2 regions of the Enterococcus sp. JNUCC 77 genome follow, and region 2 is predicted to be linked to the other one. Evidence: riboswitches for the same ligand, from Rfam matches in the RefSeq annotation. Region 2 holds a riboswitch; the other holds the start of a gene.
The links. Region 2 has a riboswitch for magnesium ahead of ACVWNY_RS12190 (phosphatase PAP2/LCP family protein). Riboswitches for the same ligand answer to the same signal wherever they lie in the genome.
Positions count from the first base shown of each region.

Region 1: it holds a riboswitch for magnesium, as region 2 does, so the genes downstream of both, mgtA (magnesium-translocating P-type ATPase) here and ACVWNY_RS12190 (phosphatase PAP2/LCP family protein) in region 2, are expected to answer to the same signal.

Region 1 covers NZ_JBTHIG010000001.1:1,251,891-1,268,672, forward strand. The annotation lists gene purN (phosphoribosylglycinamide formyltransferase) at 1-353, shown strand, start outside; gene purH (bifunctional phosphoribosylaminoimidazolecarboxamide formyltransferase/IMP cyclohydrolase) at 334-1,866, shown strand; gene purD (phosphoribosylamine--glycine ligase) at 1,878-3,131, shown strand; gene ACVWNY_RS06255 (DUF3788 family protein) at 3,496-3,927, shown strand; gene guaC (GMP reductase) at 4,055-5,032, shown strand; gene ACVWNY_RS06265 (aminotransferase-like domain-containing protein) at 5,142-6,563, shown strand; gene ACVWNY_RS06270 (nitroreductase family protein) at 6,575-7,303, shown strand; M-box (ykoK) riboswitch at 7,359-7,525, shown strand; gene mgtA (magnesium-translocating P-type ATPase) at 7,651-10,257, shown strand; gene pdhA (pyruvate dehydrogenase (acetyl-transferring) E1 component subunit alpha) at 10,633-11,742, shown strand; gene ACVWNY_RS06285 (alpha-ketoacid dehydrogenase subunit beta) at 11,745-12,722, shown strand; gene ACVWNY_RS06290 (dihydrolipoyllysine-residue acetyltransferase) at 12,742-14,391, shown strand; gene lpdA (dihydrolipoyl dehydrogenase) at 14,399-15,805, shown strand; gene ACVWNY_RS06300 (UPF0223 family protein) at 15,888-16,157, shown strand; gene ACVWNY_RS06305 (inositol monophosphatase family protein) at 16,171-16,782, shown strand, end outside.
Region 2 covers NZ_JBTHIG010000001.1:2,498,773-2,515,554, reverse strand. The annotation lists gene ACVWNY_RS12215 (hypothetical protein) at 626-880, shown strand; gene ACVWNY_RS12210 (hypothetical protein) at 943-1,245, shown strand; gene ACVWNY_RS12205 (hypothetical protein) at 1,512-2,855, shown strand; gene ACVWNY_RS12200 (oleate hydratase) at 3,219-4,994, shown strand; gene ACVWNY_RS12195 (FtsW/RodA/SpoVE family cell cycle protein) at 5,549-6,691, opposite strand; M-box (ykoK) riboswitch at 6,801-6,968, opposite strand; M-box (ykoK) riboswitch at 7,575-7,741, shown strand; gene ACVWNY_RS12190 (phosphatase PAP2/LCP family protein) at 7,838-9,448, shown strand; gene ACVWNY_RS12185 (NAD(P)H-dependent oxidoreductase) at 10,364-11,614, shown strand; gene ACVWNY_RS12180 (transcriptional regulator GutM) at 11,690-12,079, shown strand; gene srlA (PTS glucitol/sorbitol transporter subunit IIC) at 12,092-12,640, shown strand; gene srlE (PTS glucitol/sorbitol transporter subunit IIB) at 12,653-13,696, shown strand; gene ACVWNY_RS12165 (PTS glucitol/sorbitol transporter subunit IIA) at 13,724-14,080, shown strand; gene ACVWNY_RS12160 (sugar-binding transcriptional regulator) at 14,148-15,110, shown strand; gene ACVWNY_RS12155 (alpha/beta hydrolase) at 15,174-16,091, opposite strand; gene rbsR (ribose utilization transcriptional repressor RbsR) at 16,202-16,782, shown strand, end outside.

The DNA of each region.
Region 1 (16,782 bases), 1.2 Mb from region 2:
AGATTGATTTAGTTATTTTGGCAGGTTATATGCGAATTGTCGGTGAAAAACTTTTGCAAGCATTCCCGAAAAGAATTATTAATATTCATCCGGCATTATTGCCTAGTTTCCCGGGATTACACGGTATTAAAGATGCTTTTGAAGCTGGAGTAGCTGAAACAGGTGTCACTGTTCACTATGTAGATAGTGGTGTGGATACTGGACCAGTTATTGCGCAAGAAAAAGTGATTATTGATAAAAATGATACTTTAGAAACTTTAGAAGAAAAAATTCATGCAGTTGAGCATGGACTTTATCCCGCAGTCATTGCGAAAATCATAAAGGAGTTTGGTCATGAAACGTGCGCTGATTAGTGTATCTGATAAAAATGGAATTGTTTCGTTTTCTGAAAAATTAATCGAAAACGGATTTGAAATTATTTCTACTGGTGGAACTAAAAAAGTTTTAGATGAGGCCGGTGTAAAAACAATCAGTATTGATGAAGTCACTGGTTTTCCAGAAATGATGGACGGAAGAGTGAAAACACTGCACCCGAAAATCCATGGTGGTTTGTTAGGACGAAGAGACTTAATTAGCCATATGGAAGCAATGGACGCTCATGACATTCAACCAATAGATTTGGTTTGCGTGAATTTATATCCCTTTAAAGAAACTATCTTGAAAAAAGAGGTTACGGAAGCGGATGCGATTGAAAATATCGATATCGGTGGTCCAAGTATGCTTCGTTCAGCGGCGAAAAATTTCGCGGCTGTTACTGTAGTGGTAGATCCGCTAGATTATGAAACAGTTTTACAAGAATTTGCTGAAAACAACGAAACTAGTTTAGCTACGCGAAAAAAATTAGCGGCAAAAGTTTTTCGTCACACGGCTGCTTATGACGCCCTGATTGCTGAATATTTAACAGCAGCAGTTGAAGTTGCTGAACCAGAAAAATTAACTTTAACTTATGATTTAAAACAAACTTTACGATACGGTGAAAATAGTCATCAAAAAGCAGCTTTTTATCAAGATGCTATTCCTGTTTCTTATTCAATTGCTAGCGGGAAACAATTACACGGCAAAGAATTATCGTACAATAATATTAAAGATGCTGATGCTGCTTTAAGGATTGCCCGTGAATTTTCTGAACCAACTGTTGTGGCGTTGAAACATATGAATCCTTGTGGTATTGGAACTGGGAAAACAATTTTTGAAGCTTATAATTATGCATACGAAGCCGATCCCGTTTCCATTTTTGGCGGTATTATTGTTGCTAACCGAGAAGTTGATTTGGCAACAGCTGAGAAGATGCATGAATTATTTCTAGAAATTATTATTGCACCATCTTTTTCTGCTGAAGCATTTGAATTATTGTCGAAGAAAAAGAATTTGCGATTATTAATACTAGACTTTAGTAATTCAAGTTCTGAACAAGTAGAAATAGTATCTGTACTAGGTGGTTTATTAGTTCAAGACCAAGATATCTTGACTGAAAAAGCAGAAGGGTACGAAGTCGTCACGGATCGCCAGCCAACCAAAGAGGAATTAAAAGCGTTAGAATTTGCTTGGAAAGCTGTCAAACACGTGAAATCAAATGCGATCGTCGTTGCTAACCAGCATCAAACAGTTGGTATTGGTGCCGGCCAAATGAATCGTGTGGGTTCTGTAAAAATTGCGCTAGAACAAGCTACTGATAAAATGGCTGGCGCTGTTTTAGCTAGTGACGCTTATTTTCCAATGGATGATTCAGTAGAATATGCAGCTGAACACGGCATTAAAGCGATTGTCCAACCTGGTGGTAGTATTCGAGATAAAGATTCAATAGCGATGGCAAATAAATATGGTGTAGCGATGGTCTTTACTGGTGGCCGTCACTTCAGACATTAAGAGGTGACCTGATGAAAATTCTAATTATCGGCTCTGGTGGTCGTGAACACGCCATTGCTAAAAAAATATTAGCTAGTCCAAAGGTGACAGAGGTATTTTGCGCAAAAGGAAATCCTGGTATGCTAAATGACGGCATTCAAACTTTAGCTATTGAAGAAGATAATCATCCGGCTTTGATCGAATTTGCTAAAGAAAATCAAATCGAATGGACATTTGTCGGACCTGAAGTACCATTGTTGAATGGGATTGTCGACGATTTTCAAGCTGCTGATCTAAAAATATTTGGACCTAATAAAGCAGCTGCAATGATCGAAGGTTCAAAAGAGTTTGCTAAACAAATTATGCTAGAAAATCAAATTCCAACTGCAGCCTACGAAGTATTTACTGATTTTGATCAAGCGCAGGCCTATATAAAAAAAATAGGCACGCCAATTGTAATCAAAGCAGACGGTTTAGCTGCAGGCAAAGGGGTAGTAGTGGCACAGGATGAACAAGAAGCTTTATCAGCACTAGATGAAATGCTCAATCAAAACCGTTTTGGTGAAAGTGGTGCTAAAGTGGTGATTGAGGAGTTTCTAGCTGGTGAAGAGTTTTCGCTATTATCTTTTGTTAGAAATAATGATGTTTATCCAATGGTTATTGCTCAAGACCATAAGCCAGCTTTTGAAGGAAACAAAGGGCCTAATACTGGTGGAATGGGTGCCTATTCTCCCGTACCACAAATTTCCGAATCAATTATTAATAAAGCAGTCGAAAATGTTGTCAAACCTGCTGTAAATGGTATGGTTCAAAATGGTACACCTTTTTCTGGCATATTATATGCCGGCTTAATTGCAACTTCAGATGGACCAAAGGTTATTGAATTTAATGCCCGTTTCGGTGATCCAGAGACTCAGGTTGTTTTGCCGCGTTTAGCTAGTGATTTGGCTGAAGTTATTGACGATCTGTTGCATGAAAAAGAACCAAAAATAAACTGGTATGATTTTGCTAGTGTTGGTGTTGTTATAGCTGCTGATGGCTATCCTGGAGATTATCAAAAAGGTATGCCGGTTCCAACCTTTGATGATGAAAATGTCAACATTTTTTATGCCGGAGTTTCTGATTCAGATGGTCTAAAGGCAAATGGAGGCCGGGTTTTAGTTGTGGAAGCAAATGGTGAAAATATTTCTGATGCACAGCAAAAAGTTTACAAAGCATTAGAAAAAACAAATACAGATGGTTATTTTTTCAGAAAAGATATTGGTGATAAAGGTCGTAATAAATAATCAATTTATTTGTTTTTAATTTTCTTAGTTTTTAGTAAGATAAAAAATTTGCTAGAAAAAAATAATTGAATAAAATAAAAAAGAGCTTTATTGCAGCTTGCAATAAGGCTCTTTTTTTAGTAAAATCAAGACCGTTGTGAAGAATAAAAGCATTAATATTAATAAGTAGAAACAGATAAGTGAAGATAATAAAGAGGAAAACAATGACATGCGCGGTATATCATGTTAAAATAAAATTATGAAAAAATAATGAGATTAGAATTGAAAAAATAAGTTTTTATGAATATTGTTATCCCAATATTTTAAATTTTATGTTGTTCATTCTTGTACGTATATATCAATTGATAAGAAAAGAGGAAGTTTGATGGATGATAAATGGCTATCGTCTCAATTGGAAGCTGAAAAACCCAATATGGAAGCAATCATGGATTTTTTACCAAACTCTCAGTATTTAAAAATTTTGCTGGCACAACTCACTCGTCACTATGAGCCACAAATTAAAATAATATTTCAAAAAAAGCTTGGATGGCACATTGAAGTCGTACAATATCAAGGTTTATTGTGTTCAATCATCATTCATGACGACTATTTTTCAGTAAAAACCCCACTACCTGATTTTGGGATTCGCTATTTAACGCCAATGATTCAAGTAATGTCTGATGAGTTTAAAGAAAAGTTTGCACAAATATCTCCATCAACAAAGATGATCGAAATGGATGTAACGAATGAAGCTGAAATGGAAGATGTCGTTTTTCTAGTCAGTCTTCAAGCTAAAAACTTAAGAGAAAAACATTAAAAAGGTTTAATGTTCGTGTTTTAGCAAGAATAATAAAAATTATTCTTGCTTTTTTCTCATTTTTATTGTAAATTACATAGGGCGAAATGTCCTATGTTTTTTATTGTGTAAACAAATGGAGGATTTTATGAAAGTATTTGATTATGAAGATATCCAACTAATTCCCAACAAGTGTATCGTGAACTCTCGTTCAGAATGTGACACAAGTGTTAAATTAGGTAAATTCAGCTTTAAAATGCCAGTGGTTCCCGCTAATATGCAAACAATTGTCGATGAATCAATCGCAGAATTTTTAGCAGAAAATGGTTACTTTTACATAATGCATCGTTTTTACGAAGAAGAGCGGATTCCGTTTATTAAAAAGATGCAAAAAAGATGTTTGTTTACATCAATCAGTGTTGGTGTAAAAGCGAATGAATATGATTTCGTGCAATCGTTGGCCGATCAAAATTTAGTACCAGATTATATCACAATTGATATTGCCCATGGTCATTCTGATCCAGTGATTAATATGATTAAGCATATTAAAAAATTATTGCCGGATGCATTTTTGATTGCTGGTAATGTTGGAACTCCTGAAGCGGTTCGGGAACTAGAAAATGCTGGTGCAGACGCGACAAAAGTCGGCATTGGACCCGGTAAAGTATGTATTACTAAAATTAAAACTGGTTTTGGAACTGGCGGTTGGCAATTAGCAGCATTAAGTTGGTGTGCAAAAGCTGCCCGAAAACCTATTATTGCCGATGGTGGAATTCGTACCCATGGTGATATTGCTAAATCTGTTCGTTTTGGAGCGACAATGGTAATGATTGGCTCACTTTTTGCTGGCCATGAAGAGTCTCCAGGTGAAACCAAAGTTGAAAATGGTGTCGTTTTAAAAGAATATTTTGGTAGTGCTTCTGAATTTCAAAAAGGTGAAAAGAAAAATGTGGAAGGTAAAAAAATCTGGATTCCGTTTAAAGGTCATTTGAAAGATACTTTAGTGGAAATGCAACAAGATTTACAGTCTTCAATTTCTTATGCAGGTGGTCGCGATTTGGAATCTATCCAAAAAGTTGACTACGTAATAGTTAAAAATTCAATTTTCAATGGTGATACAATTTAAATTTAAAAGTGATAGAGGAAGATCAAATTGATCATCCTCTATCACTTTTTTTGATTGACAGTGGCCCTTTCCTCCAGTAATTTTAATACTAAGGGAAGTGAGTCGACTGATGTGGCAGTTAAATAACCAAAAAAATATTCCAGTCTATCAACAAATTATGGAACAGTTAATCGAATATATTCAAAATGGCCAATTACTGCCGGGAGATCGTTTGCCACCGGAGCGAAAATTGGCTGAGACTTATCATGTGAATCGTTCAACAGTAGTTCATGCGTTGGATGAATTAGTTGCTTTGGGCTGGATTGTACGAAAACGTGGTAGCGGAACGCTTGTTAACGAGGGAAACTGGGGCAGAACAGCTAATCCTCGGATTGATTGGCGAAGGCGATTAGCCGACAATCATTTTCAACAAGAAGCGTATTTAGTTAAACTGCAACAGCAATTGAAATCAGTCCAAAGTTTGGATCTATATACTGGAGAATTACCACTGAATTTAATTCCCAGTTTTCGTTTACCTTCTTTCAAATGGGAGACATTGCTACTGGAAGAACAAAAGCAAAGCCCATTGGGTTATTTACCATTACAGGAATTAATTGTTCAGCGGATAAAAAAAGAACAAAAAATCGATGTTTCTTCTAATGAAGTGCTAATTACATCAGGAGCCAAACAAGCCATGTTTTTATTGCTTCAAGTGATGTTACAAAATGGCGATAGTGTCGCGATTGAAGATCCATCATTTTTGTACTCTTTGCCAATTTTTGCTACTGCGGGCATTCGATTGTACGGTGTTGAATTAGATAGCCAAGGAATGCGAGTGGATCAGTTAGAACAATTGATTTTAACCAAAAAAATCAAAATGATATTAGTCAATCCGACCTTTCAAAATCCAACTGGCAGGACTATGTCTTTACAAAGAAGAAAAGAATTAATTGATTTAAGTCGAAAATATCAAATTCCCATTGTAGAAGACGATGTGTTTAGCGAATTGGCCTTCGTAGATTTACCGCCGTCCTTGAAAGAACTTGCACCAGATGAAGTCATTCACTTAGGTTCCTTGTCAAAAATATTTGGTTCATCTTTGAAAATTGGTTGGATTGTTGCAAATCGTGATTTGATTGTGCGTTTAGCCGAAGCACGTCAAATGGTTGATTTTTCTTTAAGCGTTTTTCCACAGGTTGTTGCCAGCACTGCATTAAAGGATCCTTATTTTAATCAAAAGCAGCAGAATTTAGTAGACACCTTAAAACAAAGCGCTCGTGATTTTGAAAAAGAATTAAAGCTTTTATCAAATGATTGGCAGTTTGAACCGATTGAAGGTGGGTTGTATGCTTATTTAACCTGGAAAAATAAAAAATTAACGAGAAAAGATTGGGAACTTTTTTTAGATGAACAATTATTGGTAGCTCCGGCGTTTTTATTTAGTAATGATACGATGTCCCTTAGGATTAATTACACTCGTCTAAATCAAGAAAATTTGGCAGTGTTTTTTAATAAATTTCAACAAATCACCGATCAATTGAAACAAAAATGAAGGAGGTCAATATGAATAATCAAATGCTAGATCTATTACAAACCCGTCGTACGTACCGTGATTTCGATGAGAATTATCAACTATCGGAAGAAGAATTACAGGTGATTTTATCAGCTGCAAGACAGGCGCCAACTTGGATGAATGGACAATTCTACAGTATTTTTGTGGTAAAAGATTCCTCAATTCGAGAAAAATTAGTTGCAATGAATCCAGGTAATCCCCACATGCTAAAAAGCTCTGTTTTTTTAATTTTTGTTGCTGATTTAAATCGTTCAAAAAAAGTCGCTGATAAATATGAGGTTGATTTCCCGATAATTGAAGGAATTGATCCATTATTGACTGCGGTGACTGATACAGCCTTAGCCATGAATAGCGCAACATTAGCCGCTGAATCCCTCGGGTTGGGTAGTGTTATTGTAGGAAGTATTCGCAAAGACATTGATGCAATTAGCCAATTATTAAATCTACCCGATTATATGTTTCCAGTAGCTGGAATGAGCATTGGTAAACCAACTGTTGAAATGAAAGTAAAACCACGTTTACCCGAAGAAGCTATTGTATTTTATGACACTTTTAAAGATTATGACTATCAAGTGATTGAAAAATATGATGAAACGATGGACAAATTTGCAGAAGCCAGAGAAACAAAAATCTGGAGTCAAAAATTTGCTGATTATTTTTCACAAAAACCAAATACTGCAGTTGATCAATTTCTTAAAGATAAAAAAATTCAAAAATAACTTTAGATGATTTGACAGAAACAGATTTTCAATTTATAGTTATTTTATTAAATAATATAAATATTGTTAGGTGAGGCTCCTATATGGACATAAGCTACTGCCGCAAAGGAATCGAGAGACTCCGAGTTGGTCTAACAGATGCCATCGTGAAGGTGACGTTTAACGTAGCTGACAAATTTTGTCTACGCCCTATAGTGCTAAAGCTCAACGATGACATGATTGAGGTTATTTCCGCATGCTTGTTGTTGAGTGTGCGTTTTTTTGTGTCTGACAATGAAAGGTGGTGAGGAAGATGGATCTTGACGAACATCCGAGTAAGAGAATAAGAAATTGGAGGAATTATTATGATGAGCAAGAAAAATCTCCTTGCCAAAAATATCAGCAAGGACCAAGAACTAAAAAAATTAGCACAATTAACTGATCGGGATTTATTTTTAAACTTAAGGACTTCTGAAAAAGGTTTGTCAAATCAAGATGCAAAAACGCGTTTGGAAGAATATGGGCCCAACGAAGTATCTGCACAAAAACCGACGCCTGCTTGGTTATTGTTTTTACAAGCCTTTAACGATCCTTTTGTTTATGTTTTAGCATTGTTAGTGATTGTTTCAATTGCCACTAAAGATTTTCAAGCGGCAATTGTAATGGTTATTATGATTTTAGCGAGTGTTTTAATCACTTTTATTCAAGAATACCGTTCCCAAAAAGCCAGTATTGAATTAAAAGAATTGATTGAAAATACCTCTGCCATTACAAGAAATGGCGAAACAGCGGAAATACCAATGGATGAAATTGTTCCTGGAGATATCCTAACTTTAGCAACGGGTGATATGATTCCTGCTGATGCAGTTTTGATTTGGACCAAAGATTTGTTCGTTAATCAATCTTCGTTAACGGGTGAATCAATGCCGATTGAAAAATTTATTAATAGTGCCCACAACAAAATAAGTGAGGAAACTGCCCTAGATTTATCAAATTTAGTTTTTATGGGAACAGATGTCTTGAGTGGTCAAGGCAAAGCTATTATTTTAAAAACCGGGCAGCAAACATTTTTTGGAGACATTGCTAAAAATGCAACAGCCAAACGTGGGAAGACAAGTTTTGACATTGGTTTGACGAAAGTTAGTAAATTGCTATTACGGATGATTATGGTTTTATTCCCTTTAGTTTTACTAATTAATGGTGTTACTAAAGGAGATTGGAGCAGTGCTTTCTTCTTTGCAATTGCCGTAGCAGTTGGTTTAACGCCAGAAATGCTTCCAATGATTGTTAGTTCAAATCTGGCCAAAGGTGCTTTGACATTGTCTAAACAAAAAGTGATTGTGAAAGAACTAGCTGCGATTCAAAATTTAGGTGGCATGGATATTTTGTGTACTGATAAAACCGGTACGATTACAGAAGATCGTGTGGTATTAGTTGAACATTTGAACCCTTTAGGGGAAGAAAATCGCCAAGTTTTAGATCTAACTTTTTTAAACTCAACTTATCAAACTGGTTGGAAAAACTTAATGGATATTGCAGTGATTAATTACTATGAAGAACAAAAACAGCAATTACCTTATCAAACAGTCCAAAAAATCGATGAAATACCCTTTGATTTTTCACGTCGTCGTTTGACAGTTGTGATTAAAGCAGATGATCATCAATTAATGATCACAAAAGGTGCGGTTGAAGAGATGGCGACTGTCTGCGATAAAGTAGAGATTAATGGAGAAATCTTACCCTTAACTGATGAATTAAAAGAAAAATTGCAAGAAGTAAACCAAAAAATGAATCGTCAAGGTATGCGAGTAATCACGGTGGCAATCAAAAAAGATGTCCATAGTGATGCAATTTATAGTAGCAGTGATGAAAAAAATATGACTTTAATCGGTTTTATGGGATTTTTAGACCCAGCAAAAGAATCTGCTAAGACTGCAATTGATTCTTTGCATCAACATGGAGTAAACGTCAAAGTTTTAACAGGTGACAATGAAATAGTAGCCCAAAAAGTTTGTAATGACGTAGGTATTGATGCCAGTAAATATGTTTTAGGTACTGAAGTTGACCGAATGAGTGATCAAGAATTACAGATTGCTGGTGATACAACTAATTTATTTGCAAAATTAAATCCAATGCAAAAAGCTCGGATTATTGAAAATTTACAAACAAAAGGCCACACGGTTGGTTTTATGGGAGATGGAATTAATGATGCACCAGCTTTAAGAAAAGCCGATGTGGGGATATCGGTTGATACAGCTGCTGATATTACCAAAGATGCCAGCTCGATTATTTTGTTGGAAAAAAGCTTAACCGTTTTAGAAAGCGGTGTGTTAGAAGGCCGGCGAGTATTTAGTAATATGATGAAATATATTAAAATTACGATTAGTTCAAATTTTGGGAATGTCTTTTCAATTTTAGTTGCTAGTGCCTTCCTACCATTTTTACCAATGTTGTCCATGCAACTTTTATTGCAAAACTTAATTTATGACATTGCTCAGCTAACAATTCCTTGGGATAATGTGGATGAAGAAGAATTAGTTAAACCAACAAAGTGGGAAACAAAAGGTTTGTTGAAATTTACGGTTTGTATTGGTCCAATCAGTTCGATTTTTGATATCTTAACTTTTGTCTTAATGTGGTATGTTTTTGGCGCAAATACAATAGGAAATCAAAATCTATTTCAAACAGGTTGGTTTGTTGTAGGTTTAACGACGCAAGCCTTAGTAGTTTTAATGGTAAGAACTAGAAAAATTCCATTTATTCAAAGTCGTCCGGCACCACAAGTTTTGGCTAGTCTACTGGCTGCAGTAGTGGTTGGTATTATTATTGTGATCACGCCAATAAGAGCGCAATTTGATTTTGTAGCATTACCTAATGCCTATTGGGTATGGTATTTCTTAATTGTTGTTGGCTATTTAATTGCAGTGCAGATTGGGAAAAAAATATATATCAAAATTGCTGGTGAATGGGTTTAAAATTATAACAGAGTGACTTTTATAGTTGCTCTGTTTCTTTTTTTATAGCAAGTATATTTCCACAAGTGGATTTTTTCACAATTAAAAATTGTAATTTTTAAATTGTTAGATCACGAGTTGATTTATGACTGGCAATCATAGCGGAAGAAAGAGGTTTCAGTCTCTTGTTAGTTTTATTTGTTAAACCACTTTAGTTTGGTCATTTTTTCACAAAAAAATAAGAAATTTCTAGCTAAAACTTTTATGGTAGCGTTGCATATTGTTTGTCTTCTCATGTTAAAAATGATACTTTAATGATGAAGCTGAGAAATCAGTAGTACAGATTCAGTTCCTGTTTTATCAGTGACTGAGAAAAAGAGAGGAAAGTGTGACAACATGGCAGAAAAAAAGAAAACGATCGACTTTAAAGCGTTATTAGCCGATATTAATGCTGATTTCCCTGTTTATCAAGCAATTGATGAAGATGGAAAAGTAGTAAACGAAGCATTAATCCCAGATTTATCAGATGAGGAATTGGTCGAATTAATGACTAAAATGGTTTGGTCACGGGTGTTAGATCAGCGTTCAACTGCATTGAATCGTCAAGGTCGTTTAGGATTTTACGCGCCAACTGCTGGCCAAGAAGCTAGCCAACTAGCTAGTCAATTTGCATTTGAAAAAGAAGATGTTTTATTACCAGGTTATCGTGATGTGCCTCAATTGGTTCAACATGGGTTACCTTTAGCAGAAGCATTCTTATGGTCGCGCGGTCATGTTGCCGGAAATCATTATGCTGACGATTTACAAGCATTACCACCACAAATTATTATTGGAGCGCAATATGTCCAAGCAGCTGGTGTAGCATTAGGTCTTAAGAAACGTAATAAGAAAAATGTTGCCTTCACATATACTGGTGATGGTGGTTCATCTCAAGGGGACTTTTATGAAGCGATTAACTTTGCTGGAGCTTACCATGCTAATGCCGTTTTTTACATTCAAAACAATGGCTTCGCAATTTCAACTCCGCGAGAACAACAATCTGCGGCAGCTACTTTAGCTCAAAAAGCTGTTGCTGCTGGAATCCCAGGTATCCAAGTTGATGGTATGGATCCATTGGCTGTTTATTATGTATCAAAGATGGCTCGTGAATGGGCAGCAAATGGCAACGGTCCAGTTTTAATTGAAACTTTGACCTACCGTTATGGTCCTCATACTTTATCAGGTGATGATCCAACTCGTTACCGTTCTAAAGAAATGGATGACGAATGGCAAAAGAAAGATCCATTGGTTCGTTTCCGAAATTATTTAACGGAAAAAGGTCTTTGGTCTGAAGAAAAAGAAGAAGCAATCATTGAACAAACAAAAGAAGAAATCAAGGAAGCAATTTCTGAAGCTGATCGTGTACCTAAACAAAAAGTTTCAGACTTCTTAAAAAATATGTATGAAGTACAACCGCAAAGTATTAAAGAACAAATTGAATTCTATGAAGCGAAGGAGTCGAAATAATCATGGCCCAAAAAACAATGATTCAAGCCATCACTGATGCTCTTGATTTAATGCTAGAAAAAGACGAAAATGTATTAGTTTTCGGTGAAGATGTTGGTAAAAACGGTGGTGTATTCCGTGCGACTGAAGGATTACAAGCAAAACATGGAGAAGAACGCGTTTTTGATACACCTTTAGCTGAGTCAGGAATTGGTGGTTTAGCGTTTGGTTTGGCTTTAGAAGGTTTTCGCGCTGTTCCAGAAATTCAATTCTTTGGTTTCGTTTTTGAAACGATGGATGAAGTAGTAGGTCAAATGGCTCGCACTCGTTACCGTATGGGTGGTACACGTCATTTACCAGTCACTATTCGTTCACCTTTTGGTGGTGGTGTGCATACACCTGAACTTCACTCTGATAATTTAGAAGGCTTGATGGCTCAATCTCCCGGTTTGCGAGTAGTTATCCCATCAAATCCATATGATGCAAAAGGATTATTGATTTCTTCAATTCGTAACAATGATCCAGTTGTTTATCTAGAACATATGAAATTGTATCGTTCGTTCCGTGAAGAAGTGCCAGAAGGAATTTATGAAGTACCTTTAGATAAAGCTGCTGTAACTCGTGAAGGTAGTGATGTTTCAATTATTACTTATGGCGCAATGGTTCGTGAAGCTATAAAAGCAGCCGATAATTTAGCAAAAGAAAATATCAACGTTGAAATTATTGATCTTAGAACAGTTGCTCCTCTAGATGTTGAAACAATTATCAAATCAGTTGAAAAAACTGGTCGAGTGGTTGTTGTACAAGAAGCACAAAAACAAGCCGGTGTCGGTGCACAAGTAGTTTCTGAAATTTCTGAAAGAGCTGTATTATCCCTAGAAGCTCCGATTGGACGTGTTTCTGCCCCAGATACAATTTTCCCATTTGGTCAAGCGGAAGGTATCTGGTTACCAAATGCTAGCGATATTGAAGCAAAAGTAAAAGAAATCGTAGAATTTTAATTAAAGGAGCGAGATAAGCATGGCTTTTCAATTTAAACTGCCTGATATTGGCGAGGGAATCGCAGAAGGCGAAATCGTTAAATGGTTTGTAAAACCAGGTGACACAATTAATGAAGATGATACTTTGTTAGAAGTTCAAAATGATAAATCAGTTGAAGAAATTCCATCACCAGTGACAGGTACGGTGAAAAATATTTTAGTTTCAGAAGGAACAGTGGCTAATGTAGGCGATGTTCTAGTTGAAATCGACGCACCTGGTCACGAAGATAACGAAGGTGATAGTGGTGTTGTTGCTACAGAACAAACACCAGAAAGTCCTGCAGCTGAACCGGTAGTAGAATCAGGTTCAAGTTCATCTGGCGGCGGTGTTTTCCAATTTAAATTACCTGATATCGGCGAAGGTATTGCTGAAGGCGAAATCGTTAAGTGGTTTGTCAAAGCCGGCGATACAATTAACGAAGATGATACTTTATTAGAAGTACAAAATGATAAATCAGTTGAAGAAATTCCGTCTCCAGTTACTGGAACGGTTAAAAATGTCATCGTACCTGAAGGAACAGTGGCAAATGTAGGCGATGTTTTAGTCGAAATCGATGCACCAGGTCATAACGATAGTGCATCAGCAGCGCCAGCTGCAGCTGAAACTCCGGCAGCTCCCGTTGCAGCAGAAGCACCAAAATCAACTGGTGTTGTTGCAGCAAGTGACCCAAATAAAAATGTTTTGGCAATGCCATCTGTTCGTCAATATGCCCGTGAAAAAGATGTAGATATCACAGTTGTTGCGGCAACTGGTAAAGGTGGTCGTACAACAAAAGCTGATATTGATGCCTTCCTAGCAGGTGGAAATGCAGCGCCAGTAGCAAATACACCAACTCCAGCTACTGAATCAACACCTACTGGTACTACTCCTGCACAGCCAAGTGCACCAGCAGCGCCAGCTAAACCGTTCGTTTCAAATATGGGCGAAGCAGAAACAAGAGAAAAAATGACACCAACTCGTAAAGCAATTGCTAAGGCGATGGTGAATAGCAAACATACTGCACCACATGTTACTTTGCATGATGATGTAGAAGTATCTAAACTTTGGGATCACCGTAAGAAATTTAAACAAGTCGCTTTAGACAATGGTACAAAATTAACTTTCTTACCTTATGTGGTGAAAGCTTTAACTGCAACAGTTAAAAAATTCCCAATCTTGAATGCGTCAATTGATGATGCAGCCCAAGAAATTGTTTACAAAAATTATTATAATATCGGCATCGCTACCGATACTGATCATGGTTTATATGTACCAAACGTAAAAAATGCTGATACAAAAGGGATGTTCCAAATTGCTGATGAGATCAATAATAAAGCTGCTGAAGCAATTGAAGGTAAATTAGCAGCTGAAGATATGCGCAATGGAACAATTACTATTTCCAATATTGGTTCTGTTGGTGGCGGCTGGTTCACACCAGTTATCAATTATCCTGAAGTTGCGATTTTAGGTGTTGGAACGATTACACAAGAACCGATTGTAAATGCTGATGGTGAATTAGCTGTCGGTCGCGTGATGAAATTGTCATTAAGTTTTGACCACCGAATCGTCGATGGCGCTACTGCTCAAAAAGCCATGAACAATATTAAACGTCTATTGGCTGACCCAGAATTACTTTTAATGGAAGGATGATAGAAACATGGTAGTTGGAGATTTTGCCATTGAATTAGACACAGTTGTAATTGGTTCAGGACCTGGAGGATATGTTGCTGCAATTCGTGCAGCAGAAATGGGTCAAACCGTTGCAATTATTGAACGAGAATTTATCGGCGGCGTTTGTTTAAACGTCGGCTGTATCCCATCAAAAGCGTTAATTTCTGCTGGACATCATTATCAAGATTCATTGGATTCTAGTTTGTTTGGTGTAACTAGTGAAAATGTAAAATTAGATTTTGCAAAAACACAAGATTGGAAAGAAAATGGTGTCGTTAACAAATTAACTTCAGGCGTCAAATTCTTATTGAAAAAACACAAAGTTGAAATCATTGAAGGAGAAGCTTTTTTTGTTGATGATCATACTTTGCGAGTGATTCATCCCGATTCTGCGCAAACTTATTCGTTTAACAATGCGATTGTTGCGACCGGTTCACGTCCAATTGAGATTCCAGGATTTAAATTTGGCGGTAGAATTTTAGATTCAACTGGTGGATTGAACTTGCCAGAAGTACCGAAAAAATTCATCATCATCGGTGGCGGTGTTATCGGTGCTGAACTAGGTGGCGCATATGCAAACCTTGGTGCTGAAGTAACAATCCTTGAAGGAACACCTCAAATTTTACCAACTTATGAAAAAGATATGGTGAAATTGGTAGAAGATGATTTTGCCAAAAAAGGGGTAAAAGTTATTACTTCTGCAATGGCTCGTGAAGCTATTGATAATGGCGATAGCGTTAGTGTTCGTTATGAAGTAGACGGTAAAGAAGAAACGATCGAAGCAGACTACGTAATGGTGACTGTTGGACGTCGTGCCAATACAAATGATATGGGCTTAGAACAAGCAGGTGTTGAGATTGCTGATCGTGGCTTGATTGAAGTCGATAATCAAGGACGTACAAATGTACCTAATATTTATGCTATTGGTGATATTACACCAGGAGCAGCTTTAGCTCACAAAGCAAGTTATGAAGCTAAAATTGTTGCAGAGGCAATTTCTGGTAAAAAAGTAGCGATTGATTATAAAGCTATGCCAGCTGTTGCATTTACTGATCCAGAACTTGCTTCTGTTGGTTTAACAATTAAAGAAGCGAAAGCTGCCGGTATTGAAGCTAAAAGCTATAAATTCCCATTTTCTGGTAACGGTCGTGCATTATCTTTAGCTAAAACTGAAGGATTTATTCGTTTAGTTACGACAGTCGAAGATAATGTGATTGTCGGTGCACAAATTGCTGGTGTAGGTGCAAGTGACATGGTTTCGGAATTAGCCCTAGCGATAGAATCAGGAATGAATGCTGAAGACATTGCTTTAACAATTCATCCTCATCCTTCTTTAGGAGAAATTACCATGGATGCTGCTGAACTTGCTCTAGGTTTACCAATCCATATTTAATTTTTAATCAGTGAAAAGTCGGGTGGAGACACTCGACTTTTTTTTTGATACTGTTAAACTAATTAAGAATGGAGGGAGATCAATGGATAATTATAGCTATCCCTTAGATGATGACTGGAGTACTGAAGAAATGGTGACAGTTGTCCAATTTTTAAATTTAGTTGAAAAAGCATATGAAGAAGGAATCCAAACTGACACGTTTCTAGCTGGCTACAAGGACTTCAAAACTGTTGTAAAAAGTATTGGTGAAGAAAAACGAATCGGTCGAAGCTTTGAACAAACAAGTGGCTATTCTTTGTACCAATCAGTTAAAACAGCTAAAAATACACAGCAAAAGCGATTTAAAATGTAGAGGAGAAGTTTGTATGGAAAATGAAATTATTCAGTGGATTTATCAAGCAGCAGAAAAGATTAAAGCGGCTTTAAATGATGAATTAGTAATTGATGAAAAAAATGGACGCACTGACTTAGTGACAAATGTCGATAAAGAAACCCAAGATTTTTTGGTAGATAAAATAAGAACCTATGATCCTGATGCACATATCTTAGGTGAAGAGAACGGTCAAGATCAGACCGATATTTCTAATGGTCGTGTTTTTGTGATTGACCCGATTGATGGAACGATGAACTTTGTTTTACAAAAAGAGAATTTTTGTATTATGATTGCGGTTTTTGAAGAGGGCATCGGGCAATTAGGATTTATTTATGATGTAATGCGAGATGATTTGTTTTGGGGTGGTCCTAAGCTCGGTAAAGTTTTCCATAACCGAAAAGAATTGCCTAAACCGGCTAATACAAAATTAGCAGATGGACTAATCGGTATGGGCGTATCTCTAGTAACAGGTGAAAATAAATTCCATACGAAAGAAATCGGCCGAGAAGCAATGGGTGTGAGAATCTTAGGCTGTGCGGGCTTAGATTTTATTGCAATCTTAAAAGGCACTCAAAACGGCTATATTAGTCGTTTAAGTCCCTGG
Region 2 (16,782 bases):
GATTACTTACTGTTACAAATAGTAATCCCGATTGGTCAAGTAATAAAGAGGAATTACAAAAAATATAAAAATCTAGTTGAACTTTTATTTGATTCAAGTCATCCCCTTCCGTCAATTAAAAATGATTGGGCTAATTTCAAACGTAGTGATTTTCTGTTTTTATTGTCATTAGGTTATGATACAAAATATATACCAGAAATATATGTAGTAGGATCTCAAAAAATAAACCTTTGGAAAAAAATTAAGGTTTACATGGTAAAACAAAAGATGAAATGTATTCAGATGAAGTTGTCAAAGTGAGAAAGCAGAAAATACTTTCTGATTATGACATAAATGTTGGATGAGACAATATGCAAGCAACAGATTAAGGAACACATGTTGGCATTAATGGATCAAGATGAAATTAGATTAACAATAAAATACTAGTAAAGAAAATCTATTATTGACTGTTCTTCTCCACTTCCTAAGAATCAAAAAAATGGGAGAAACAAAGGATATCCGATTTTTTATTTTCAATTAAAAAATTACTTATTTAGCATGGTTACTAAGTAAATCCAATTATGATTAGACGTAAAAATTATTTCGGAGTATTATAGACCTACAAATAAAGAAAGCGGTGTTTATTATGACGGATTATGAAAAAAAAGAAGAAAATGTAGCCAATAATGTGACTGACACAGTAGTTAAATTAGATAGTGAGTTGGATAAACTTAATTCACTTAATGAAGATACTAGCAAGGAACATGAATTTAAGAAATGGTATGCAGAAAAGAAAGCAATTCATGAAATTAAACATATTTTATATGATGCTGGTAAATATGATAAATATGATGAAGATGAAATGAATAAAATCGATACTTTTTTTGAAAATTTGAAGTGACATTGAGCTATAAATGTTTACTTATACATTAATCATAGCTTTTTATAAAAGGACGGATGTTTATGAAAAACCGAACTAAAATTAGTATAGGAATTGGTTTACTGGCAATAACAGGGGCATATGCTACAGTTAATTTTTCTGAAAAAATATTAGGGAAAATTGAGAGTGAAGTAACTCGTTACAAAACAAAAAAAGTTGTCAGAGATAAATTTAACAATAATGAAAAATTATTAAATATTGTTGATGATTTATCTGATAGTGAATTAAATTCTCTTAACCAAATTGCTAAAGATGTAAAAAATAGTAGAGAAAAAGTAAAACAAATAGGAAAGAAAATTAAAGATACTACGGGAAATGTATTGTAATCATAAAAATTCAAATCTTTTTCGGAGTAGAGCATTCTACTTCGATTTTTTATTTTTCTATTGAATTTAATTCCAATTATCAATAGCAATTTATAACTAGTTACTTTAGCTATGTTTCAAAGCACAGCCTGTGATTATAAATGTAATAAGTTAGAAACTAACCGTTCAATATCACCTGGGAAAAATAGTCAAATTATCAGTTTCAATTTTATATTCTGAAATTTAAAAAATCAAATTAGAACATATATTACAAAAAAGGAGAAAAAATGAGAAGAAATTTGAATCTTATTGGACAATGTGCACTGTCTATTATTAGTACGACCATAATCATTATTCCATTTATGCTTTTTATTCAGTTAAGCAATGGATCTAACTGGAGTACTATACTTCCCTTCATTCTTTTTTATATTTTTAGGATGACAGGTATTTTTTTTATTCGTGGAATAAAAACTACGTTGAATAGTTATAGCCTTTTGAAAATCTCTTTGATAAGCGGGCTACTGGGATGTATTTTTAGTGTATTGGGTAGCACTTATTTTCCCATGTACATTTTAGGTGGATTTTTTTTAGGGCTAAGTGGAGCGTGGCTACCACCTTCAAATACAAGTTTAAATATTTATTTAAAAAAACAGAATGAAAAACAAAAAAGTAGCAATATTATATCACTGATTATGATTGCGATATTAGGCATTACTATGTTCTCACCCATAAACTTTCGTTATAGTTTGTGTTTCTCATTCTATGGTTTACTGTATATCATCTCATTATATATGGTTTATCAGTATTCAGGATATAAAATAGCATCCCACGATTTAGAAGAATCCAAATATAGCTATTTAGTTTTATTTTTTAGTTTCTTATTTCTATTATTTTTGTTACGATCTAGCAGACTAATGCTAAACTCAGAGGAATTTGATTATTTTATTTATGGATATATTTTTTTAATTATTTTAGGTGTTATAAGGTTATTTATTTTTAAATCTCACGAGGAAAAAAGACTACCGCGTTCTTTATCTTTTTTAACCATAATTAATGGATCATTGGGAAATTATTTATTTTTATTTTGTTCCTTATACGCTAGTGGATATTATGGAAGAGAGGCAGTAGCTTTTAAAGTGTATCTCCCTTATGTTTTAGGCATGTTTTTAAGTACTTCAACAAAAAAATTCATCTTTAAAAATATGAAAAATTATTCATTGTTAGGTGTGATAGTGGGATTGGTAACTATTTTAGCAACTCCCTTTTTTTCATTGGGAATTTTTTTAATTAGCTTATTTAAGAGTATTTTAAATTCTTGGTTGACAATCCAGTATAGTGAAACAGAGTCTCTACCTATGGATAAAAGAATATGGGTAAAATATACAATTCAAAATATTGGTAGTATATCACATCAGTTTATTTTAATGATATTAGCGTCTGTAATTTTGACCAGTGACAAAAAGACTGTAAAAGAATTTTTTATATATAGCAGCAGAGCAGTATCAACTCATAATAGTATGGTGATTATGCAATCGTGGAATCATATTGCCACTGCACTGATATTATTGCTAGTTGCTATGTATTATTTGATCATTTTAAAGATACAGTATTCTACAAAAGATATCCTTTAGTTTACGTCAAAAATTAAGTCAAATAGAAAGTCTATTTCATTGTTCAAATTAAAATATTAGCTTAATTTGAATTCCTTTAAATTTTTAATCAAATTAGTTGAAAAATCAAAAATATTAATATAGCAGTATTCACGAGTAGCTTAATCTCTCGTGGATACTGTTTTTTCAATAGTAACTATACGTCGAAAAACATTCCAATTTTAGACACAAAAAAATTGGATTTAGTTACTAGAATAATATATAGAAGTACTTTATATTTTGGACAAATCTCAATGTTTGTCTATTTAAAAAAATCGAAAAAAAATGTAAAGTACTCTTGTATCCAAGTCTAAAAAAATAATTCTTTTAAAGGAATGATGACAAATGTATTACTCAAATGGAAACTATGAAGCTTTTGCACGTCCAAAAAAACCTAAAAAAGCTGATAAGGTATCTGCCTACTTAGTTGGTTCTGGACTGGCTTCACTTGCAGCAGCAGCATTCTTGATTCGTGATGGTCGTGTGGCTGGAAATAGAATTCATATTTTCGAAGAATTGAGTCTTGCCGGAGGCTCATTAGATGGTATTTACAAGCAAGAAAATGGTTTCGTTATACGAGGTGGTCGAGAAATGGAAAGTCACTTCGAATGTCTTTGGGATCTCTACCGTTCCATTCCTTCATTAGAACAGGCAGATGCTTCTGTTTTAGATGAATTTTATTGGTTGAATAAAGAAGATCCCAACTCTTCGCATTGTCGTTTGATTCATAACCGGGGAGAACAAGTAGCTACCGATGGTCAATTTTTATTAAGTGAAAAAGCCATAAAAGAAATAATTGCACTTTGCTTAATGGAAGAAAGTCAGCTACAGAATAAAAAAATTAGTGAGGTCTTTTCTGATGATTTTCTTACTTCAAATTTTTGGGCTTATTGGTGCACAATGTTTGCCTTTGAAACTTGGCATTCAGCAATGGAAATGCGCCGTTATTTAATGCGGTTTATCCACCATATAGACGCTTTAGCTGATTTTTCATCATTAAAATTTACTAAATATAACCAATACGAATCATTAGTATTACCTCTGTTAAGCTTTCTAAAAAAAGCTGGTGTTCACTTCCAATATAATACGCAAGTGGAAAATATTTTAATTAAATCAGATAAAAGCGGTACAAAGCAGGCGCAACAAATTCTACTAAAAGTAGATGGATTTCCTGAAACAATCGATTTAACTGAAAATGATTTAGTTTTTATTACTAACGGTTCTATTACTGAAAGTTCAACATATGGCGATAATGATACTCCTGCACCTATTTCACATAAGCTAGGTGTTAGTTGGAACCTTTGGAAAAAACTAGCAGCGCAAGACATAACTTTTGGTAGACCAGAAAAATTCTGCGAAAATATTCCAGATGCTGCGTGGGTAGTTTCAGCTACCATTACTACATTGGATAAAAAAATTGCACCTTTTATTGAAAAAATAAGCAAGCGAGATCCTTATAATGGAAAAGTCGTTACTGGCGGAATTGTTCACGTAGAAGATTCAAATTGGAAATTAAGTTATACGTTAAATCGTCAACCACATTTTAAAGAACAACCAAAAGATCAACTAGTCGTCTGGTTTTATGCACTGATATCTGATACTGATGGAAACTATACAAAAAAAACAATCACTGAATGCACAGGTAATGAGATTGCAGCTGAATGGTTATATCACATGGGAGTTCCTAATGAAATGATCAACGATTTAGCGATTCATTCATGCAACACGATGCCTTGCTACATGCCTTATATTACTTCTTATTTTATGCCGCGTGCAAATGGTGACCGACCACTAGTTATTCCTGAAGGATCTAAGAATTTAGCCTTTATCGGAAATTTTGCAGAAACAAAACGAGATACTGTTTTTACTACTGAATATTCAGTTCGGACAGCTATGGAAGCAGTGTACGGTTTATTAGAGGTGGATCGAGGTATTCCTGAAGTTTTCGCTTCTTGCTATGATATTAGAACATTGATGAAGGCTACTTATTATTTAAATGATCAAAAGAAATTAATTGATCTAAAAGTTCCTTGGTTTACAAGTCTAGTGGAAAAGCATGAACTAAAAAAAATTAAAGGTACATTCATTGAAGAATTATTAGAAGACAGTGGTTTGTTATAATACTAAGTAATCTTTAGTGTATAAACAAGCATCGATGTGTCCTTCTATAAAAAAGATTACTATCTAAAAAGTAGATCAAAATGAACAACCGAGAAGGATTTTTCTTTTCGGTTTTTTTAAAAGTAACAGGGAATTTTTTTAAAAAAATTATTGATGGATTGGGCAGCCTCCCATGTATTTAACCATTCAAACTGTAATATTTTAATCTTCCACAGTTAAAAAATACAATCACATGATAGATTATTATTACTTTTAGTTCTCGTTTGAAACGAGAACTATTTTTTTCAAAACAAACATTAGTATACTTTTTCTAATTACAGTGGTTACCCTTCCCATTCCCAAAATTAACACTTTTTATTCCAAATAAAGCATTGCCAATACGGATTTATTCTATTCTCTACAATGTAACTCATAGGTGTATATTAAATAATAAGTAATTTCTCTTTTTTGTTCAGATTACTGCCATAGGAGACATTCAAAAAAGTAAGCTTTTAGAATTGAAACTACTGACTAGATTTCTAGAGATCTCTTATGGGTGATAATTATGGTTTATATTATTTTAGAAGATAGAGATTTTTGCGAGATATAATATTTAAACAAATACCCAAGGCAAAAGATAGGATTAAATAACTAGTTCCTCCATAACTTACGAAGGGTAATGGTACTCCTGTCATAGGAATTAATCCTAAGACGCTTGCGACATTGATACTAGATTGGATAAGTATCAGCGTCCCAAATCCAATAAGTACTAAGCTCAGTTGCTGATCTTTGCATTGAATGGATTTCTGAAAAATCCTTAAGCAAACTACAAAAATTAAAAATAAGACAAATATAGCGCCTAGCAACCCCAATTCTTCACTAATAATTGAAAAAATAAAATCTGTCTCTGCTTCTGGTAGATATCCCTGCTTAGTAAGACTATTGCCTAAGCCAAGTCCTAAAAAACCACCATTATATAAAGCATAGTAAGAATTAGCCATTTGATATCCGTATCCATGCTCATCTAAGAAAGGATTGTGAACTATAGAAATGCGATTATAAGCATGAGAAAAAAATGTTGGCAACAAATTGTTTTCGCCTAAAATTAATACAATAGTGGCTATTAAAATTATCCCCATTAAAAATAAGCCTATCCCTATTATTCCTTTTTCAACAGGAATTGCTGCCGCCCAAATGATTACTGCGACTATCACTATAATCATAAATGCTCCAGAAATTTTAGGTTGCAATAATACTAAGCCAGTAGCTAACCCTGTAATAATAAATGGTTTAGTCAATTTTACATTGGTAATATTTTTATTTTTAAAATAACTTGCTAAATATAAAATTAGAAATATAACAATGATTTCAGATGGTTGAAACTGAAATCCCCCTATCGAAATCCATCTCTGTGCGCCATTGACAGTTACAGCAAAAAAACCGACTTTTACCATAATTAAAAGGAGAAATGAAACTATTAAACCTCCCTTAATAAAAAGTGGGTGTAGCAAATACTCAAGCTTTATAAAAAAGGTTACCCCTATTATTGTCAAACTTATTATAATAAATATAAATTGCCGATATAATAAGCTTAGCGAGTATTCATCTGTGACCATCAGTCTATAAGAACTGGCACTATAAATTTCTAAAAGCCCAATTACAGATAAAATAAAATATGGAACTAAAATAACAATGTCAATTTTTCTATTCTTGATCATTCAATTTCTCCTCCTAAAACGATAGTTAGGTGGAATTGATAACCAATTCTACAAGTAACCCAAATAAAAAAGGCCTAAAACCTTTTTTGAACAGATTTTGACCTTTATAAGGTTGTCTCATCGTTCGAGTTTTAGCACTATGCAACGTAAAGAAAAAATATCTTAGTTATTTGAAAAAGCCTTAATTCGACAATTCCTGTTTGACCCATTGGTATCTTTCGATATTTCTGGGCAATAACCTATTTTTACATAGGAGCCTCACCTAACAAGTTTATTTAATTGCGTTCATATTAATTTATTTCTTTTGCCGATACAACGAATTGGAAAAATCTTAAAAAAAAGCTGATAAATTCTTATTAATTCTTTATTTAATCGGCTCTCCGTCAAATAGTGTTGCAAAGGGTTTTTATTTTTATATTAAGTTATGCTTTTCTATTAATTGCTATTACAATAAAATTTTTATTTTTTAAAAAAACTGGATATGGAATAAAAATTATAAAAACATAAATAAATGATCAAATAATAACAAAAAATGTTCTACAGACTTTAGATATATAACTGGTAATAACCATGAACTTGTTAAAAGATGAGAGTAAAGTAGTGACAATTCAGAATATAAGTGACCAAACAATTGATGATGTAAAATTCTTAGCAAAATTAAGTAATCGGAACTGTTTTACAGAATATTGAAGAACGTGAATGCATTCCCGTCAAAGTAAGTAACCATTTGTAAATATTTTTTTGGTGGACGGAAAATTGTTTTTTTCAATATATTCATTATTCTTTTCCAATAATACGATTGAAATAATTAAAAAAAAAATAAACTTACTCAAAATGATTGAAAGCAATACAACCTTAATTCTATACTTTTGGCAGTTAGATAAAATAACCTTGTTAGGTGAGGCTCCTATCCAAATATAGGCTATTGCGCAGAAATGTCGAAAGACACCAATGTGTAAAACAGGAATTGTCGAATTAAGGCTCTTCTAAAGATAGCTAAGAGAAATCTTTACGTTGGATAGTGCTAAAGCTCAGACGATGAGAACCGATTGATGTACTGTTTGCTTTTTTAGAAAGTAGCAATTGCTTATTTACGATCAATGCTGGCTTAGTCTCCTCTTTCAAGGAAAAAAGAAAGGGATTCTCATGCAAAGATCAGAAAAAAAAATTCCACGTTACACCATAACAACCATTTGTTTTACTTGCCTCACGCTATTAGTGGCTGCCAGTCCAAATTGGTTTCAACAAATAGACGAGGCAATCTATCACATCAAATGGCAATTAAATACGTCACTTTTAACGATTATCAATCTGATGGCGAAAACAGCAACGATTGGCCCAATGTCCCTGTTCTTCTTGTTACTTATGATTTATCTTTTTCAGAAAAAAGAAAAAGTTCTTGCCTTTTGGGCCGTTAGTAACCTTTTAATTGTAGGCTTTTTAGGGAGCGTCTTTAAACATATTATTGGTCGAACTCGACCAGATTTAGGTGCTTTAGTCGATCGAAGTTCCGCGAGTTTCCCTAGTGGGCATTCTCTGTTGGCGATGTGCCTTGTCTGTACGGTTTTTATCACTTTAACTTATCTTAAAGTTGAAAAAGCTAAAGGGATAAAAATTTTTTTAGTTGCTTATCTTGTTCTGATTGTTTTAGGAAGAATCCTTCTCCGCGTTCACTATCCTAGTGACGTAATTGCGGGTATGCTTCTAAGCTATAGCTGGGTAAACTTTTCGTTCAGTGTTGTGAATCAACGTTATTTACAAACTTTCGCAGAAGAAGACATCACGCAACGGAGTAGACGACATCATCGTAAAAGAAAAAGTTTACTCCTAGTGTTCAGTTTGACTCTTTTATTTTTAGGAACTCTTTCTATATCAGCTTACGGCGTCAGCATGTATCATAATTTAAAAAAAACAGCGAACACAATGTATAAACCACGAAAATCGTCAACTAAAAGTCCAGATTTGGCTAAAGGTGAACCTGTAAGTTTCTTAATTATGGGAATTGCGAATGATTCAAAACGGAAGACTGATTATCGCTCCAATGCTTTAATGGTGGTCACGGTTAACAATCAATTAAAAGAGACAACCATTACTAGTATTCCGCGAGATTATTATGTAGAAATTGCAGGCACTGATGGAGAATATAATAAAATCAATGCAGCCCACGTTTTCGGAGGTGCTGATATGCAAATTAAAACGGTAGAGAATATTTTACACATTCCTATCAACCATTACTTTTCTGTTGATATGGATGCCATGAAGGACCTTGGCGATGCTGTCGGTGGTGTTACCGTGAATAATGCCTTTGCCTTTGATGCTGAAGGTATCCATTATCCAAAAGGTAAGCAACATTTAGGCGGATGGGAAGCTTTGCAGTACGCACGTATGCGGTATGAAGATCCAGAAGGGGACTATGGTCGTCAACGTCGCCAACGAGAAGTTTTAATTCAATTAACAGACAAATTACTTTCTTTTAACAGCTTACTAAAGTATCAAGAAATTCTGGATGTTATTGGTGAAAATGGAGAAACTGATCTATCTTTTGACCAAATGATGTCCATGTTAAAACAATACACGCCTGCACTAAAAAATATCAAAACCGATCAATTAAAAGGCTACGATTTCACAGGTGATGGTGAGACTGGAATTGAAGGAATTTCTTATCAACTTGTAGAAGAAAGCGAACGCCAACGTGTCGAAAATGCCATCAAAGAGCAGATGGATATTGATACAAATCAGGATGAACAAAATCAATAATTATATTCCATAGAAGAAGCTATAACAAAAGCGTTCAATCCCGATACCTGATAAGGAATGGCTCTGTAATATGATTATAAATAATTTTATCGACATAACATATTAGAGAAATTTTTTATGATGATGACTAAAGATACAAGGTATTCTACTGAATTTAAGAAGGTTCTGGCTTCTTTAATTTCAGATAACTTACTTTAAAAAGGGAAATAAAATGAGAGTATTAACTATTAATAACTTGATTCATCGAGCTAATTTCACTCATGAGCTAACTATGGATGTAGGATATAGATTGAAGAGGGGCCAAAAATTTTGGCCTCTTTATTTCACACTAAAGGACTTACTTTATACTGGAGCCTAAAATTTGTATTCATTAGACAAAAATAATTTCTTTGAATTTAGATGTGGATTTTTAATAATAAAAATTTTATGCGTGTAAATTAATAATTTTGTATATCCCAAAGGCGGGCAATAAAATCAATCTAACTATATATGTAATTGTTGTATGCATATAGAGATTCTAAGAATAAACAAGATTTAGCAAATTGAATTATTGGAAAATATAAGGTAAAAAATACGTACAGAAATATACTGAATCTAAAAGTTAGACTTTTAAGGAGTGGAGAAATCCACTCCTTTTTTTACGATTTTTTAGTTTGAATTAAGGAAATAACATTAAAATATTCATTAATCATTTAAAAATCCATCAATATAAATAATAATTTTTTACAAACTAAAACCCATTGAAACCCTTATTACCATCGATTTTCTTCAAAAATTTATGGCTTCTAAAAAAAGTTTGTGAAAAAAATTTAAGAGAAAGCGTTGACAATATTTTTAACGATGTTATACTAATCCATGTAAAACACATATGACAAACATATTGACATATGACAAAATTAGTTGGAGGGAAATATAATGACACTTTATGGCAAATTACTTGAACGTGAAAAAAATAACAATCCTATTAAAGTAGGTGTAATCGGCGCAGGACAAATGGGATCAGGAATGATTGCACAAATTTCGACAATTCCTGGAATGATTGTTGCTGGAATCAGTGATATTAATTTAGATAACGCCAAACGTGCGGCTGAGGCTTACAATGCGAGTGCAGCTCAAAAAATTGATATTTTAACTACGACAGATTTTAAAGAAGTCATTCACTCTGATAAAGTTGAAATCATTGTTGATGCAACAGGTGTTCCAGAAGTTGGCGCACAAATTTCTTTTGAAACTTTAATTGCGAAAAAACATATTGTACTATTAAATGTTGAAATTGATATTACCATTGGCCCATTAATGAAAAAATTATATGATGCAGCTGGCTTAGTTTACACTGGTTCAGATGGTGACGAACCGGCAGTAACAACTCAATTATTTGAATTTGCTAAAACAATGGGTATGGAAGTTTTAGTTGCTGGTAAAGGAAAAAATAACGCGTTAAAAGTCAGTGCAAATCCTGATTCAGCTCAAGCAGAAGCAGATGCTAAAAAGATGTCTAGTCATATGTTGGCAGCTTTCCAAGATGGAACAAAAACTATGGCAGAAATGAATCTGTTATCTAATGCGATTGGATTTGTACCAGATAAAGTTGGAATGCACGGAATTTCAGCTGATTTAGATGGCACAGTAGAAAAACTTGATTTAAAAGAAAATGGCGGAGTTTTAGATAACTTTGGTGTTGTTGAATATGTCGATGGTTTAGCACCAGGTGTCTTCGTAATTGTGAAGGGTCAAAACGAAGGTGTGCGTCACGAATTAAGTTACTTAATGAAAAAAGGTGAACGGGATCATCACTTGTTATACCGTCCGTTCCACTTAGCTAGTTTAGAAACACCATTGACGATTGCTCGAGCAGTTTTAGAAAACGATCATGCAATTGTGCCAATGGGAGCACCAATTTCTGAGACAGTAGCGGTAGCGAAAAAAGATATCAAAGCTGGTGAAAGAATCGATGGTATCGGTGGTTATTGTGTCCGCGGTGTGCTAGAAACACATGCTGATATGAAGAAAAATGGAAATGTGCCAATCGGTTTAGTTGGCGGTAGTTCTGTAGCTAAACGTGATATTAAAGATGGTACGTTCTTAACTTATGATGATATTGAAATTGATGAATCAACTACTGTTTATCGTTTACGTAAAATGCAAGATCAAACCTTTGCAGAATAAAAATAAGTTGAATTTCTGGTGAAGCAGAAGTGATCATCGCTTCTGTTTCATTTTTTAAAAGAAAAGAGGAATGTCATGAATTTATTAATGGTCGTCGTGTTGCTTTTGATGGTGCTACAGTCACTTGCCAGTTTTATTCAAGTCCGCAATTATAATCGTTTTATTAGTAAAATTACTAAAGAATATGCTGGACAGACAGGTTTTGAACTACAGACGGATGTATCAAAGGGTTGGCTGTCAAAGACAATTGTGGCAATCGTAATAAATGAAGCCGGTACAATTGAACACTGCTATATTTGCCGCGGGTTGACAATCTTTGCAGGTTTTAGAGAAATGAAAAATTATCAAAATATGCATTTGAAAGATTTTTATGAAAAGCAACAGACAGTGAAACATCTATCTAAGACAGAGAATTTATTGGGAAACATCTACCTACGGAAAATGGAAGCGATTACTAATAATTAGGAGGAACAAATAATGAAGTATATTGAATGGTTCGGAACAAATTTTATTGGATTATTTGAAGCTGGCGGGGAGCAGTTTACAAGTTTTATGACGGGGATTGTTCCGTTATTGATTGTTCTACTGACTTTCACTTATTCAGTAATTGCCTTTATTGGTGAAGAAAGAGTCGACCGAGCAATTCGATTTTGTTCGAAATACATGGTGTTACGTTACTCAGTGATGCCGATTTTGTCAGTCTTGATGCTGACTAATCCAATGGCTTATACTTTTGGGAAATTTGTTAAAGAAGAAGAAAAACCAGCTTTTTATGACGCAGTTGTATCTTTTTTACATCCGGTAACAGGATTATTTCCTTATGCAAATGCTGGTGAATTATTTGTCTTTTTAGGTATTGCTAATGGGGTAACACAAGCTGGTTATAGTCAATCGACTTTGGCTGTTCGATATTTTATTGTCGGTGTCATCGTCGTATTTATGCGGGGTGTAGTCACTGAGCAAATCACTAAGTTTTTAATCTCTCGTGAATCGAAAAAAAATTCAGCCAAGAGTGTGGCTAGCTAGGAGGATCTTGACATGTTTAAAACAATTTTTGTGGAACCAGGAAGTAATGGTTGGGGTGTTGGATTGGAATTGACACCAACTGATCAGAAAAATAAAGTTGTTTCTGTAACGGGTGGCGGGATTCATCCAGTCGCGCAAGCAATTGCAGATTTAAGTGGGGCAGAAGCTTGGGATGGTTTTAAAAACCAAGTACCAGAAGAAGAAATGATGTGTGCTGTCATTGATTGTGGTGGTACAGCCCGAATCGGAGTTTATCCCATGAAACGGATTCCAACGGTTGATGTATTGCCTTCCTCACCATCTGGCCCTTTGGCAAAGCATATTACTGAAGATATTTTTGTTTCTGGTGTGAAGCCAAATAATATAAAATTAAGAGATAGCGCTACTGTAGAAGAAGTTCAAAGTGCTGGAATTGCCCAAGCCGAAAAAGAGATAGTTAATGCAGCGGCTGAAACTGAAGAAATTGAAGAAAAATTTGAAGAGAAATATGCAAAAGCAAAGGCAGATCACAAAGCTAATAACGAGAAGAAAGATGGCTTTTTAGTTCGTTTTTCTCGCGGAATCGGTGGCGTGATGGGTGTCTTCTATCAATCAGGTCGTGATGCGGTTGATATGCTTTTGAAAAATATTATTCCGTTTATGGCGTTTATCTCAATGATGATTGGGATTATCAACTACACTGGTATTGGTGATTGGATTGCAAATGTGCTTTCTCCTTTGGCGGGATCTCTACCAGGAATGTTGGCTTTAGCATTAATCTGTAGTATTCCAATCTTGTCACCAATCTTAGGACCTGGTGCGGTTATTTCACAGGTTATCGGTGTTTTGATCGGTACACAAATTGCAAACGGATCAATTCCTGTACAGTATGCATTGCCAGCATTATTTGCCATTAATGCTCATGTAGGTTGTGACTTTATTCCAGTTGGGTTAACATTAGGTGAAGCAAAACCTGAGACGGTTCAAGTCGGTGTGCCGGCAATTTTATATAGCCGAGTATTGACTGGTGTAGCTGCAGTAGCGATTGCTTATGTCTTCAGTTTTGGTATGTATTAAAAATTTAAAAGAAATTGAGGGATTCTCATGGTAAAAACAAAAGTAACTGAAATTGGTTCAATGGTAGAAGCATTTGCCGAAGAAAAATTGATTATTTTATTTGGCCCAGAAGCAACGGCTGAATTGAGAGATATTTGTGTCATTCATGAATTTGAAGAAAAACCAGAGGATGCCTTGAAAGTTGGTGGCCTTATTAAATTTGGTAGTCAAGAATATAAAATTGCCGCAGTTGGCTCTCAAGCTAATGCAAACTTCGAAGAATTAGGTCATATCTCGATTTATTTCCGTGATGAGATTGGCGAAATTTTACCAGGTGCGATTATTATTAGTCCAAGTAGTTATCCTGAAACAGTTGAAATTGGCGAAGTAATCGAATTTTTATAAAAGAAAATATGGTGAGGTGAGGCAATCGTTGTCTCACTTTTGCTGTTTTGGAAGGGGGTCAATAAAAATGAATGAACAAATGAATCGGGATTTAGTTAGAGTTGCCACAATGTATCATAAAGAGGATTTGAAACAGTCGGATATTGCCAAGAAAATGGGGATTTCTCGGTCGCTGGTTTCAAAATATTTGAATGATGCAAAAAAAGAAGGAATTGTTGACATTTACATAAAAAGTGAAAGTGCTTACTCAGCAGAGCTGGAATTAAGCTTAGAAAAAAAATTCGGGTTAAAACGAGCAGTCGTGCTAGACACAAACAATATCAGAGAAAATGAAGTCGAGAAAATTTTGGTGCAAACGGCTATTTCCTCCTTTAAACGAGACATTGATCAAGCAAATAAAATCGGTATTTCGTGGGGGAAAATGTTGCGGCGTTTTGTGGATGAATTCCCTTATGAAAATAGTCCTGAAACGATGATCGTGCCATTAATTGGTGGGATGGGTCCTGATCATGTTGATGTTCACTCAAATCAGCTGGCCTATGATTTGGCTCGTAAAATTAGAGGTCGTAGTCTGTATCTTTATGCGCCGGCTTTAGTTGATAATCATGAAGTCAAAACAAGTTTAATCGAGAATTCTTTAATTAAAGAAGTTTTGGCTGAAGGATGCAAGGTAGATCTTGCGCTAGTAGGGATTGCAGATCCTTTCTCAACTAAAAATACGATGACGGAAATCGGTTATTTAAATCCAGCTGCTTTGGCGGATTTAAAATCAGTCCATACAGTGGGAGATATTAATTCTCGTTTCTTTGATCGTAATGGCGAGGAAGTAGATAGTCGGATCAATGAAAATGTTATTGGCGTAAATTTAACAGAGTTGAAAAAAATTGATAAAATCGCTGCAATTTGTCACGAAGAATCTAAAAAATCAGCGCTTTATGTAGCGATTCAACATCAATTAATCAATATGATTGCCGTAACAACAGAAATAGCTGAATTTTTACTAGAAAAAACTGACAGCAGCGAAGAATAAAATTTGATTCTATTAACAAAAAACATTGAAGCTGCAATATATAATGCTAGCTTCAATGTTTTTTTATTTGACATATTTGGTTAAAAATTCTGCAACTGTTGCTTGATATTTTTCAGGTTTTTTTGAAAAGGCTTGTGCATGGGCAGCGCCTTTCACTACATATTTTTCTTTAGGACCTTTAGTTGCTTGGTAATTTTGGTCTAACATGGAAAAGGGCACAAATTTATCTGCATCACCATGGATAAACAACATTGGGCGTTCATTTTTAGCCAGTTGTTTAAGGGCATCAGCTTCACCAAAAAAATAGCCTGCTCTGACTTTAGTTACTAAACTAGTCACAGGGATTAGTGGAAATGCAGGTAGATTAAACATATCTTTCAATTGATAGCTCAATTCAGCATTAGTAGAAGTGTAACCACAATCCTCAACAAATGCTTTTACTTGCTGTGGTAATTTTTCGCCACTAGTCATCATGACAGTCGCGGCACCCATGCTGATGCCGTGAAGAACAATTTCTTGATCTGCGCCATTTTTTTTCAGAACCTGTTGAATCCACTGTTGGTAATCTTTTCGTTCGTCCCAACCGAAGCCAATATAATCGCCTGCGCTTTTACCATGGCCGCGAGCATCTGGGGTTAAAACATTATAGCCTAAATCATGGTACATCTTGGCATAGTCAGCCATGTCTTCAGCATTTCCCATATAACCATGGGCTATAATTGCTGTTTTTTTAGCATTTTCAGCTGGTAAGTAAATTGCTGAAAGTTTTAAACCGTCGCTGGCTTTTAATTGCCAGGTGGTTCGATTTTCTTTATTGTCAAACCATTTTTGTGAGTCGCTTACTTCAGTGCTACCGCTGCTTAAAAAATCTTTTTCTGAAGGAACGACAGCGTAATTGTAAAAGTAGTTTCCGGCGCCAATTAAAACGACAACAATCAATGCAACTAAACTAATTAAAATAATTTTTATCTTTTTTTTCATTCGATACTCCTTTATGCTTCTAGCAGTATAGAAGAAATACCATCTTTTGACAAGTTTACAGACAAGAATATTCATGCGAAAATAAGGAGTATTTTAAGCGAGGAGAAATCATGACTAATAAAAAAATCACTATTAAAGACGTAGCCAAACAATCGGGCGTTTCGATTGCGACCGTTTCCCAAATATTAAATGGCAACGATGATAAATTTAGTCCTAAGACGGTGGAAAAAGTTATAGCTGCCAAAAAAGCACTAAATTATGAACCAGATTATTTTGCCCGTCGGATGATTGTAAAAAAGAGTAAAACCATTGGTGTTTTGGTCCCAGACATTACTAATCCTTTTTTTGGCACTTTACTTTCAGGTATTGAAAAAATATTATATCGAGAAAATTTTGTAACGATTCTATGTAATGCCGATTCTGATGATCAGCGGGAAAGTGCTTATTTAGAAGAATTAAGTCGTCGTGGCGTAGATGGTTTTATTATTGCCAGTTCAGCCATTTCAAATGAAGCGATTAACCAAAATTTACGTCAAAAAAATCGACCTTTTATTGTTTTGGATCAAAAAAAAGCTGAAGGATTTAGTGATGCGGTCTTGTCGGATGATTTTACTGGCGGAAAAATCGCCGCCCAGCATTTAAAAGACTTAGGGCATCAGCAAGTAGCGGTCGTGTTGCCTAAAACAGCAAC